Regions from separate parts of the Paenibacillus sp. JDR-2 genome, predicted to be linked through region 2. Evidence: riboswitches for the same ligand, from Rfam matches in the RefSeq annotation. Region 2 holds a riboswitch; each other region holds the start of a gene.
What was found. Region 2 has a riboswitch for cyclic di-AMP ahead of PJDR2_RS01750 (APC family permease). Riboswitches for the same ligand answer to the same signal wherever they lie in the genome.
Positions count from the first base shown of each region.

Region 1 (3,278 bases), 350 kb from region 2:
TCCCGTTTGACCAGCCTTACGACATTTATCGCCCGGACGCGAAAAAAGGCGGGAAAGAGGATAAAGCGCCGATTCTGCTGCTAAGCGATGATAACAGCTTAAGCGAAATATCGGTGAAATCCGACATTGTCCGTTCTATCAGCGGTCTGCACCAAGGTCAGTATCATGTCTATTATCCGATTGAGCCACTCCTTGCCGCTGCTGACCGGTTAAGCCCGGCAGTCCGGAAGTTGTTTAAAATTTAACTTTTTATATAGAAGGAGCTTGCAGCTAAGATGATATCTTTATTCGACACACATACCCACCTGGACTCTCCGCAATTCGACAATGACCGTGCCGAAGTTATCGAAAGGGCGCGTGCTGCCGGTGTCGATTTAATGATCAATATCGGCTTCAATCGCGAGACAATCCCAACGACGATGGAGCTCGCGGAAAAATACGATTTTATTTATGCAGCGGTTGGCTGGCATCCGGTTGACAGCGTTTTTATGGAGCCGGGTGACCTGGAATGGATCGAGCAGCTTTGCTCACATCCGAAGGTTGTAGCCATTGGTGAAATCGGTCTTGATTACCACTGGGACAATTCCCCAAAGGATGTGCAGCACCGGGTATTCCGGGAGCAGATCCGCCTTGCCCGGAAGCTGGGTAAGCCGATTGTCATTCATAATCGGGATGCGCATGAGGACATTGTCCGTATTTTGAGAGAAGAAAAAGCATCTGAAGTTGGAGGAGTTATGCACTGCTACTCGGGCAGCTGGGAAACGGCCAAAATGTGCCTCGATATGAACTTTTATATTTCGTTCGGCGGACCGGTCACTTTCAAAAATGCAAGGGTACCGAAAGAGGTGCTTGCGAAGGTTCCGCTTGACCGTCTTCTCATCGAAACGGACTCCCCGTATCTGTCTCCTCATCCATTTAGAGGAAAGAGAAATGAGAGCGCTTATGTGTCTTTGGTTGCAGAGGCAGCAGCGGAAATAACAGGAAAATCCAAGGAGGAAATTGCAGTTATTACAAGCGCAAACGGTAAAAAATGTTTTGGTATTGTTTAAAAATGGTCTAAAACCGCTGAAATAAAGACTATAGCGGCGATAAAACTCTTTTTACTTGTTGGAATCGACCATATTTGCCTCCAGAATCCTAAAATTTCGTTAAAATCGTCTTTTAACGCATCTTTACAATTCCGTGGTCAGGAATGTATGATTTTTCTCAGAGCTTTAACTTTTGTATTGGATTTCCAGTTTGCGCTTAATCTCCGAAAGCCGGAGAGCGGGGGAACCAACGCCAGCCGATGCATGCTTAAGACGTCATGAAGTATCGTGCTGCGTATGAATTCTTCAGGGGTGAATTTTGCGGCGATTGCCATGAGCATTCGTTCCGCGGATAGGGCAGCTCTCTCGCCCGAACCCGTCAGCTAACCTCGTAAGCGAATATAGAGAGCGATCAACCTCGTGTATTCACCTTTTCCTGAATGTTTGATTACCCAGGAAGCCACGATCAGATCCTCTGTCGAAGGCTTCTTTTTATTTTCGATTTTGATTATTCGGAAATAGTCTTTACAGGGTAAATCTTGGAGGTGGGAGGCCGTAACACTGGAGCGTGCTTGTCACGCCAATATACTTAATAGTCGCGTCAATAGTATCATGCGTAACAGATTGGCGGCGGGGCTATGAAGGAGGACCGATAGAAGTGGGCATGATCCAGGCTAAGGGGACCCATGGGAAGCGATCATCCAGCATGACTTTCGCAATGCGATGGAAGCATGAAAATTTGCGTTTAATTGTTCTGAGTGCAATTATCTCAATCGCTATGACTTTCATGTTTTTGGTGTTGTTGTACGGATCGGCTGATAAGAGCGTATCCGTAGTAGTGAATGGACAAGAAACTGTTGTAAAGACAAAACAATGGGTCCTGCAACGCCTACTGGATGAACAAGCTATAACGGTTGGACCCTATGACGAGGTATCTCATCCTCTGAATGCGTCCATCAAAGACGGAGACCGCATCGAAATCAAATACGCGGTTCCGGTTACCGTAAAAGCAGATGGCAAAACATCGACGGTGTACACGACAGAGAAAACAGTACAGGCGGCGATCGGGAAATTAAATATTCCTGTTCGCGATCAAGATAAGGTTACCCCGTCTCTCGATTCTCAGATTTCGAAGGCATTGACGGTTACCGTTACCCGAATCGATACCAAGGTAGCAGAGAACGAACGGACTTTGCCGTTCTCGATCGTGAAGAAACAAGATCCAACCCTTGAGAAAGGGAAGGAGAAGCTGGTGCAATCCGGAAAAAACGGTCTCGTTATCGAGCGCGTGGAGAAAAAGTACGAAAATGGTGTTCTTGTCTCCTCCAAGCTGGTCGACAAGGTCGTTCAGAAGCATACGGTCAGTCAGGTCGTAGCGATCGGCTCCAAGAAGGACGTACATACGCTCTCGGCTACGAGCACGGCCTCGTATACAAAGAGCGGCGTAACGTTTAAGCCGAAGAAGGTTCTCAAGAATGTAACTTTAACCGCCTATTCGGCAGGTATAGAATCTACGGGCAAGGATGAAAGTCATCCAGGATACGGCATTACGGCTTCCGGCGCAAAAGTGAAGGAAGGCCGTACGATCGCGGTGGATCCGGATGTTATTCCAATCGGCTGGTGGGTGTACATTGAAGGTATCGGCTTCCGCAGAGCGGAGGATACAGGCAGTGCGATCAATGGCAACAAGATCGACGTTTACTTTGACAGCACAAGCTATGCCAATAAGTTCGGCCGGAAAAAAGGGTATACCGTATACGTGCTTGGGCCAACCAAGCCAACCGCAAGCTAATGGTTTTCTGCTATCGTATTTCATTGTTAAATATGCCATTATAAGAAGAGGCGCTGCCTCTTCTTTTTGTGTGCATGGAGATGCTAAGCAGGCTGCATAATTATTGACGGTGAAAGAAGAGCGAAAGTTGCTGCTGTAGAAAGGAATGTTCGCTTGTGATTAAGGAAATTATTGTGGTGGAAGGCAAAGACGATACGGTTGCCGTGAAGCGGGCCGTTGAAGCGGATACGATTGAAACAAACGGTTCTGCGGTTGGCGAGGAAGTGCTGCGCCGGATCGAGCTGGCGATGGAACGCAGAGGCGTTATTATATTTACGGACCCTGATCATGCGGGCGAAAGAATCCGCAAAATTGTCGCGCGGCGCGTGCCTGGCTGCAAGCATGCTTTTCTGCCGCAGGAGAAGGCGATGTACAAAGGCGATATCGGCATTGAGAACGCAAGCCCTGAAGCGATTCGT
Region 1 is NC_012914.1:26,333-29,610, forward strand. It holds gene PJDR2_RS00135 (HD domain-containing protein) at 1-245, shown strand, start outside; gene PJDR2_RS00140 (TatD family hydrolase) at 276-1,049, shown strand; cyclic di-AMP (ydaO/yuaA leader) riboswitch at 1,233-1,442, shown strand; gene PJDR2_RS00145 (3D domain-containing protein) at 1,687-2,820, shown strand; gene rnmV (ribonuclease M5) at 2,976-3,278, shown strand, end outside.
Region 1: it holds a riboswitch for cyclic di-AMP, as region 2 does, so the genes downstream of both, PJDR2_RS00145 (3D domain-containing protein) here and PJDR2_RS01750 (APC family permease) in region 2, are expected to answer to the same signal.

Region 2 (3,278 bases):
GAAGCTGCTCGCCTACTGCCTCGTAGTGCTTCTTGATCCGGTGAAACACGAAGATAATAAGCGGCAGGAAGATCAGAATCGACCACACCTGCTCGAACTTCGTCAGGAAGAACATCATCGATACGATAAAGCTGATTAATGCTCCGATAGAGTTGATGATGAACTTGCCGACCCAGCCCTTTGGCCGCTGACGGAACCATTTCACCAGCATGCCCGTCTGCGACAGCGTGAACGGTACGAACACACCCACCGCATACAGCGGGATAAGATGCTCCGTTTTACCCTGGAACGCAATGATCAGGATAATGGACAGAACGCCCAAGCTGATAATGCCGTTCGAGTAGCCGAGACGGTCACCGCGGACCGTGAACATTCTCGGGATGAATTTATCCTTCGCCAGGTTAACCGCGAGCAGCGGGAAGGCCGAATAGCCGGTGTTCGCCGCCAGTATAAGGATAAGGGCCGTTGTACCCTGGATAAAATAATACATGGTATGACGACCGAATATGCTCTCGGCAATCTGCGACACGACCGTTACTTCTTCTTTCGGCGCTACGCCGTAGTAATACGCCAGGAAGACGATACCCGCGAACAGAACGGACAGCAGACCGCCCATGGCCAGCAGCGTCTTAGCCGCATTGTTGGGAGCCGGATCCTTGAAGTTCGGGATTGCATTCGAGATGGCCTCGACCCCGGTCAGAGCCGAGCTGCCGGATGCGAACGCGCGGAGCAGCAGGAACAGGCTGATGCCCGCAACCGGCGTGCCAACGGCGGTGTGAAGCTGCGGCGATACATCGCCGGAAATGATTTTGTATAACCCAACGCCCACCATAATAAAGATCGCGAGCACAAATAAGTAAACGGGATAAGCAAGGATAGACGCGGATTCGGTCACGCCCCGCAGGTTTAATATCGTAATAAAAAGGACAAACACGATAGAGATCAGTACCGAATGCTCGTGCAGGCTTGGAAAAGCGGACGTGATTGCGTCCGTACCCGCCGAGACGCTTACCGCTACGGTCAAAATATAATCGACCAGCAGGGCGCCGCCTGATATGAGTCCCGGGAACACCCCGAGATTTTCCTTCGATACGACATACGCTCCCCCGCCATGCGGGTAGGCAAATATAATTTGCCGGTAAGACAAGATAAGTGCCGTTAACAAGACCAGCACCCCGACACCAATCGGAATCGAATACCAAAACGCCGCTGCGCTAACGGTCATCAAGACGAGCAAAATCTGCTCTGGCCCGTAAGCAACGGATGATAAGGCATCCGAGGACAGGATCGCAAGCGCCTTCGTCTTAATGAGCTTCTGTTCCCCTAATTCCGTGGACTTGAGGGGACGCCCGATCAGTAATCTTTTGATAAGAGTAAACACACAGGTCACCGCCAACATTGAAGTTAAACATCTAATACCTGGATACTTGGCTACTCGAACACTTATCAGTGCTAATGTAACCACCTTTGCTTTTTTCTACGCATAGAAAAAAGACCGCAGAGTATCCTCCCGCGGCCCGTAAATAACCGAAGTTCACCCTCTCTATCAACGCTTACAAGGTTAGCTGACGGATTCGGGCGTCTAGAGTCGCCCTACGGCTTGCTGCCGCAATCATGCGGCCGGCTTGCCGATTCACCCCGGCGACAAGCATGAACGTTCCTGCCTATCGCAATTGGTTCCCCTGCTCTCCGTTTCTAACGGAAACTCAGCGAATATGAACATATGAAGTTTTGCAGATTTGATCATAGTCCTCTTCCCCCTTTTCTGTAAACCACGATATAAACGCGAAAAAGGGCAGATTAGTCCGTTTTCTATTCATGAATGCGGATACATAATTGGTTCGCTCTCGGAATGTCCGAAATAAACCGCCATGCTTTCTTTTACCTTGCAATCGGCAGATAATCCCTGATATAACAGTGGAGATTGGCTATTATCTGTTAGGCATGCTCTATTAAAGGTGTTGTCAGCAAAAAAAGCGCGAACCTGCCGATGGCTGGCCCGCGCTTTTTTTGTTTTTATTTCGTAAGGCGGAACGATTTCGCTTCCGCATCGCGGCTGTTAGGGCCTACAAAGACATGGAATTCGCCTGCGTCGCTCTTCAACTGCAGATCCGCGTGGTAATAACGAAGCTGCTCCTCGGTAATCTCGAACGTCACCGCCTGCGTCTCGCCCGGCTGGATAGCCAGCTTGCGGAAGCCTTTCAGCTCCTTCAGCGGTCGGACAACCTCGCCGGCAAGATCGCGTACGTACAGCTGGACAACCTCTTCGCCGGCAGAAGCTCCCGTGTTTGTCACGTTAACCGATACCCGAAGCGTATCTCCCGCGTTCATAACGTCCGTCGACAGACTGGCTTCGCTGTACGAGAAGCTCGTATAGCTCAGACCGTAACCAAACGGCAGAAGCGGCGCATTCGGCATGTCCAAATATTTCGAGACGTAACGCTCATTGGCATTTTGAAGCGTAAGCGGACGTCCCGTATTGTAGTTGTTATAGTACACCGGAACTTGCCCAACGGAATAAGGGAAAGACATGGTCAGACGTCCGGACGGGTTCACGTCGCCGTAGAGCACATCCGCGATCGCATTGCCGCCTTCCGTACCCGGGAACCAGACCTCGAGAAGCGCATCCGCTTCTTCGATGACGCCATGCAGATCAAGCGGTCTGCCGTTGAACAGCACAACCACGATCGGCTTGCCAAGCGGCTTCAGCTTCCGAACAAGCTCCAGCTGCGCCTCTGGCAGACGAATGTCGCCGCGGCTTCCCGCTTCCCCGCTCATCTCGGAGCTTTCGCCCAGCGCCAATACGATTACGTCGGCTTGCGATGCCGCTGCGACCGCTTCCTGAAGCTGCTCCTCGGTCACGGCGTCGATGTCTGAACCTTTCGCTACCGCAACGATATCCGCAGCCTTATGGGCAGATAGACCCGCATGAAGCTGCACCGTTTCCTCTTGCTTGCCCCAGATCGACCAAGGACCCAGAATATCTCCGCTTTCGGCAAACGGCCCGATGAGCGCAAGCTTTTGCCCGCTGCGAAGAGGAAGAGCCTCCCGTTCGTTCTTCAGCAGCACGAAGGACTTGGCCGCAATCTCGCGTGCCGCAGCCCGGTGCCCGGGCGACAGCAGCACTTCCTTCTCCCGTTCTTCGCTTGCGGCGCGGTACGGATTCTCGAAGAGACCCAGCTTGTCCTTCAGCTTCAGAATACGGAGCACGGACTCGTCAATCAGCTTGATATCCACTTTGCCTGCTTCTACAAGCCCCTTCAAATGGTTCGCATAGT
Region 2 is NC_012914.1:376,766-380,043, reverse strand. It holds gene PJDR2_RS01750 (APC family permease) at 1-1,381, opposite strand, end outside; cyclic di-AMP (ydaO/yuaA leader) riboswitch at 1,535-1,722, opposite strand; gene PJDR2_RS01745 (glycoside hydrolase family 3 N-terminal domain-containing protein) at 2,017-3,278, opposite strand, start outside.

Region 3 (3,278 bases), 700 kb from region 2:
GATAAACGGATGGACGAGAATCGCGATCGCAATCAGCTTCATTTCCTTCGGCTCGATTTTCCGTCCGAGAAACTCCGGTGTCCGACCGACCATTAATCCGGCGATAAAGACGGCAAGAATGGCATACATCAGCATATTGACGAGGCCAACGCCTTTGCCGCCAAACACGACGTTCAGCATCATTTCCGCCAGCGGGACAAGACCGCCGATCGGGGTCAGCGTGTCATGCATATTGTTGACTGAGCCGGTAGTAGCCGCCGTAGTCACCGCCGTAAAGAGGGAGGATTGGGCAATGCCAAACCGGACTTCCTTGCCCTCCATGCTGCCTTGCGAGGCGTCTACGCCAAGGTTGTTCATTACCGGATTGCCATGCAGCTCAGCTGTGTAGACCGTCGCAAGGAAAACCAGGAACAGCGACATCATGGCGCCAAACACAACCCAGCCTTGCTTGCGGTTACCGGCAAAGCGGCCGTATACATAAGGAAGACTGGCAGGCAGCGCCCACATGGACAGAATCTCGATCACATTCGTGAGCGGGTTTGGATTCTCGAACGGATGCGCCGAGTTGACGCCAAAGAAACCGCCGCCGTTGGTTCCTAAATGTTTAATCGATTCAAGCGACGCAACCGGGCCGATGGCGATGCTTTGCGCTGCCCCTTCCAGCGTTGTTGCCGTTACGTTAGGCTGCAGCGTCTGCGGTACGTGAAGAGCCACAAGAACCAGCGTAATAAGCGTTGCGAGCGGCAGGAAAATCCGCGTATGGGATTTCACGAAATCGCTGAAGAAGTTGCCGATTGTGCTGCCCCTGCTCGTTAAGCCGCGAATAAAAGCAATCGCAACCGAGAAGCCGGTAGCCGCCGAGGTGAACATCATCATCATGATGACGGCCATCTGCGAAAAATAGGACAGCCCGGTCTCGCCGCTGTAGTGCTGCAGGTTCGTATTCGTAATAAAGCTGATAACGGTATTGAACGACAGCGTCTCTTCCATAGCGCCAATGCCGTTGGGGTTGCCCGAAAGGCTGCCTTGCAGACGCAGAATTAGATAACTGAGCGCGACAAGCACGATATTCGTAAGCAGAAAGCTTAGCGCGTACTTTTTCCAGGTCATGCCCTCGCGCGATTTCAGTCCTATCACTTTATAAATGAACCGTTCGATGCCGCCAAATAGGCGGTCGGTCCGGTTCGGTTGATCCGAGTACACGTGATATACATACGTTCCGAGCGGTTTGACGAGCAGAATAAGCACGCCAACCACGATGATGAGCTGTAAAATATCCATTGCGGCCTCCCAGCGATCGATTAGGGTTTAGAACTTCTCCGGATTTATCAAGGCGTAAACTAAATAAAGAAAGAGAAACAAGGCAAGCACCAACGTGACGATCATCGCTTATCCTCCTCTTGTGTAGCCAGGTCGCACCACTGCATAAAGCCGGCGAAGAGTAAAAATATCGCTGCGAGAAGCAGCACCATATAGATATCCTGCATAGCAAATTCCTCCTAAAAGAATTGCGAATAACTTCGACCCTTACCTATTATCTTGGCTTGCCATGAGATCGTTTATGATTAGAAATGAAGTATCCGCATGGCTGGAGTGAATCACATAATTGGCGCCCATCCCTTTGTAGATCAGGCGTGGATTCGCGCTGTCCGTAACGACGCAAATCGATTTGGATGTCCAGCTGCGGCAGATCTGGATGTAACGACAGCATAGATTCAGGCTTCTCTCGAATAAAAAGATCCGTCCCACCGGCAGCTCAGGGACACGCCAGGTGCCTTCATCCGTTGTATTAATGACGATAATCGTTGACACGCCAAGCTCCAGCATCCGCTCATACTCGGTCTTGTTGTTCACGATGGCTGCGAATGGGATATGCCGGTGCAGCAGCTGTTTAATAAAATCCTCGCCCTGCACGTTAGGTGCGGAGACGAGTATATAATCGTCCATGGTTTACGCTCCTCTTTTCGTTAGAGGAATCAACGACAAACAAAAAAGCCGCGGAAGAGGGACTCTTCACGCGGCTTATAAGCGCAGCAGAAAAAAAACCGCGCCTATATTCACGATCATCGTTGCCTCTCTTGGTACGCTGACGAAGTTAGCTGACGGATTCGGGCGTAAGAGTCGCCCTACGCCGACATGCTCAGATGGAGCTGAGCCGGCGATTCACCCCGTGGATTGGCTGGCTGCGCTTAACAGCCGGCTGTCCGATTGGTTCCCCCGTTCCCCCGTAAAAGGGATTAAGCGATAAAGACAGTTGATTAAAAATGGGCATAAGAAAAAGCCGCAGAGGAAAGTTCCCCGCGGCCTTGGAAGGTCACAAGATCACATCATCCTCTCTACTTGGAAAATGCCCTCGCCTAATGGGCAGTGCATTTTCATCGCTTACGAGGTTAGCTGACGGATTCGGACGGTGAGAGTCGCCCTACCGGGTCCGGCCGCGCGCAGCCTTTTCCCGGATTCACCCCGGATAAGCATGCCGCGCCGGCTCTCACACCGTTGCAATGCCGCTTATCGATTGGTTCCCCCGTTTCCCTTGACGGAAACTCAGCGATTGTTACATTTGCTGAATCGTATATTACGCCTGACGGCCGAAGTTGTAAATGAACCGTGGAGGCGGCATATTGTCTAATTCTGACAAGGAGTTTGGTTAGAGCGTTTACAATTGAAGGGAGCTCTATCATACTCTTTGTTACGCTCTATATCTCTCGAATGCGGCAATTCGGCGTGAAAGTTAGGTTTATGGCAAGCCTAAATTGGGTTGTCCGGGGGCGCCAAATAAGACGGAAAAACCGTCTTACAGCGTGTTGGGCATGCAGCCAAGGGCCGAGTAGGGCCGAATAAGACGGAAAAATCGTCTTACAGCGGGTTGAGCATGCAGCCAAGGGCCGAGTAGAGCCGAATAAGACGGAAAAACCGTCTTACAGCGGGTTGGGCATGCAGCCGAGGGCAGAGTAGGGCCGAATAAGACGGAAAAAACGTCTTACAGCGTATTGGGCAATTACGGCAAGCGCGCTTGCCGGCAGGAAGTTGGAGCAGTAAAATAAGCGCGCGGGTTAAGTGCGAGCAATGAAAGCCCCTTGTTTTCATGCGCTAATTTTGGGACAATAGGAACAGTATGCGGTTTTGGCCGCGTTTCACGAAAAGAGGAAAAACGATGAGTACAGCATCCATATATGGATTTACATTAGATCAATTAACGGCATGGCTGGGCGAGCGCGGGCATAAAAAGTTCCGGGCGACTCAGGTGTGGGAATACTTGTACCGGAAGCGGGTTACGA
Region 3 is NC_012914.1:6,859,140-6,862,417, reverse strand. It holds gene kdpA (potassium-transporting ATPase subunit KdpA) at 1-1,281, opposite strand, end outside; gene kdpF (K(+)-transporting ATPase subunit F) at 1,309-1,386, opposite strand; gene PJDR2_RS30120 (hypothetical protein) at 1,528-1,947, opposite strand; cyclic di-AMP (ydaO/yuaA leader) riboswitch at 2,069-2,254, opposite strand; cyclic di-AMP (ydaO/yuaA leader) riboswitch at 2,366-2,560, opposite strand; gene rlmN (23S rRNA (adenine(2503)-C(2))-methyltransferase RlmN) at 3,155-3,278, shown strand, end outside.
Region 3: it holds a riboswitch for cyclic di-AMP, as region 2 does, so the genes downstream of both, PJDR2_RS30120 (hypothetical protein) here and PJDR2_RS01750 (APC family permease) in region 2, are expected to answer to the same signal.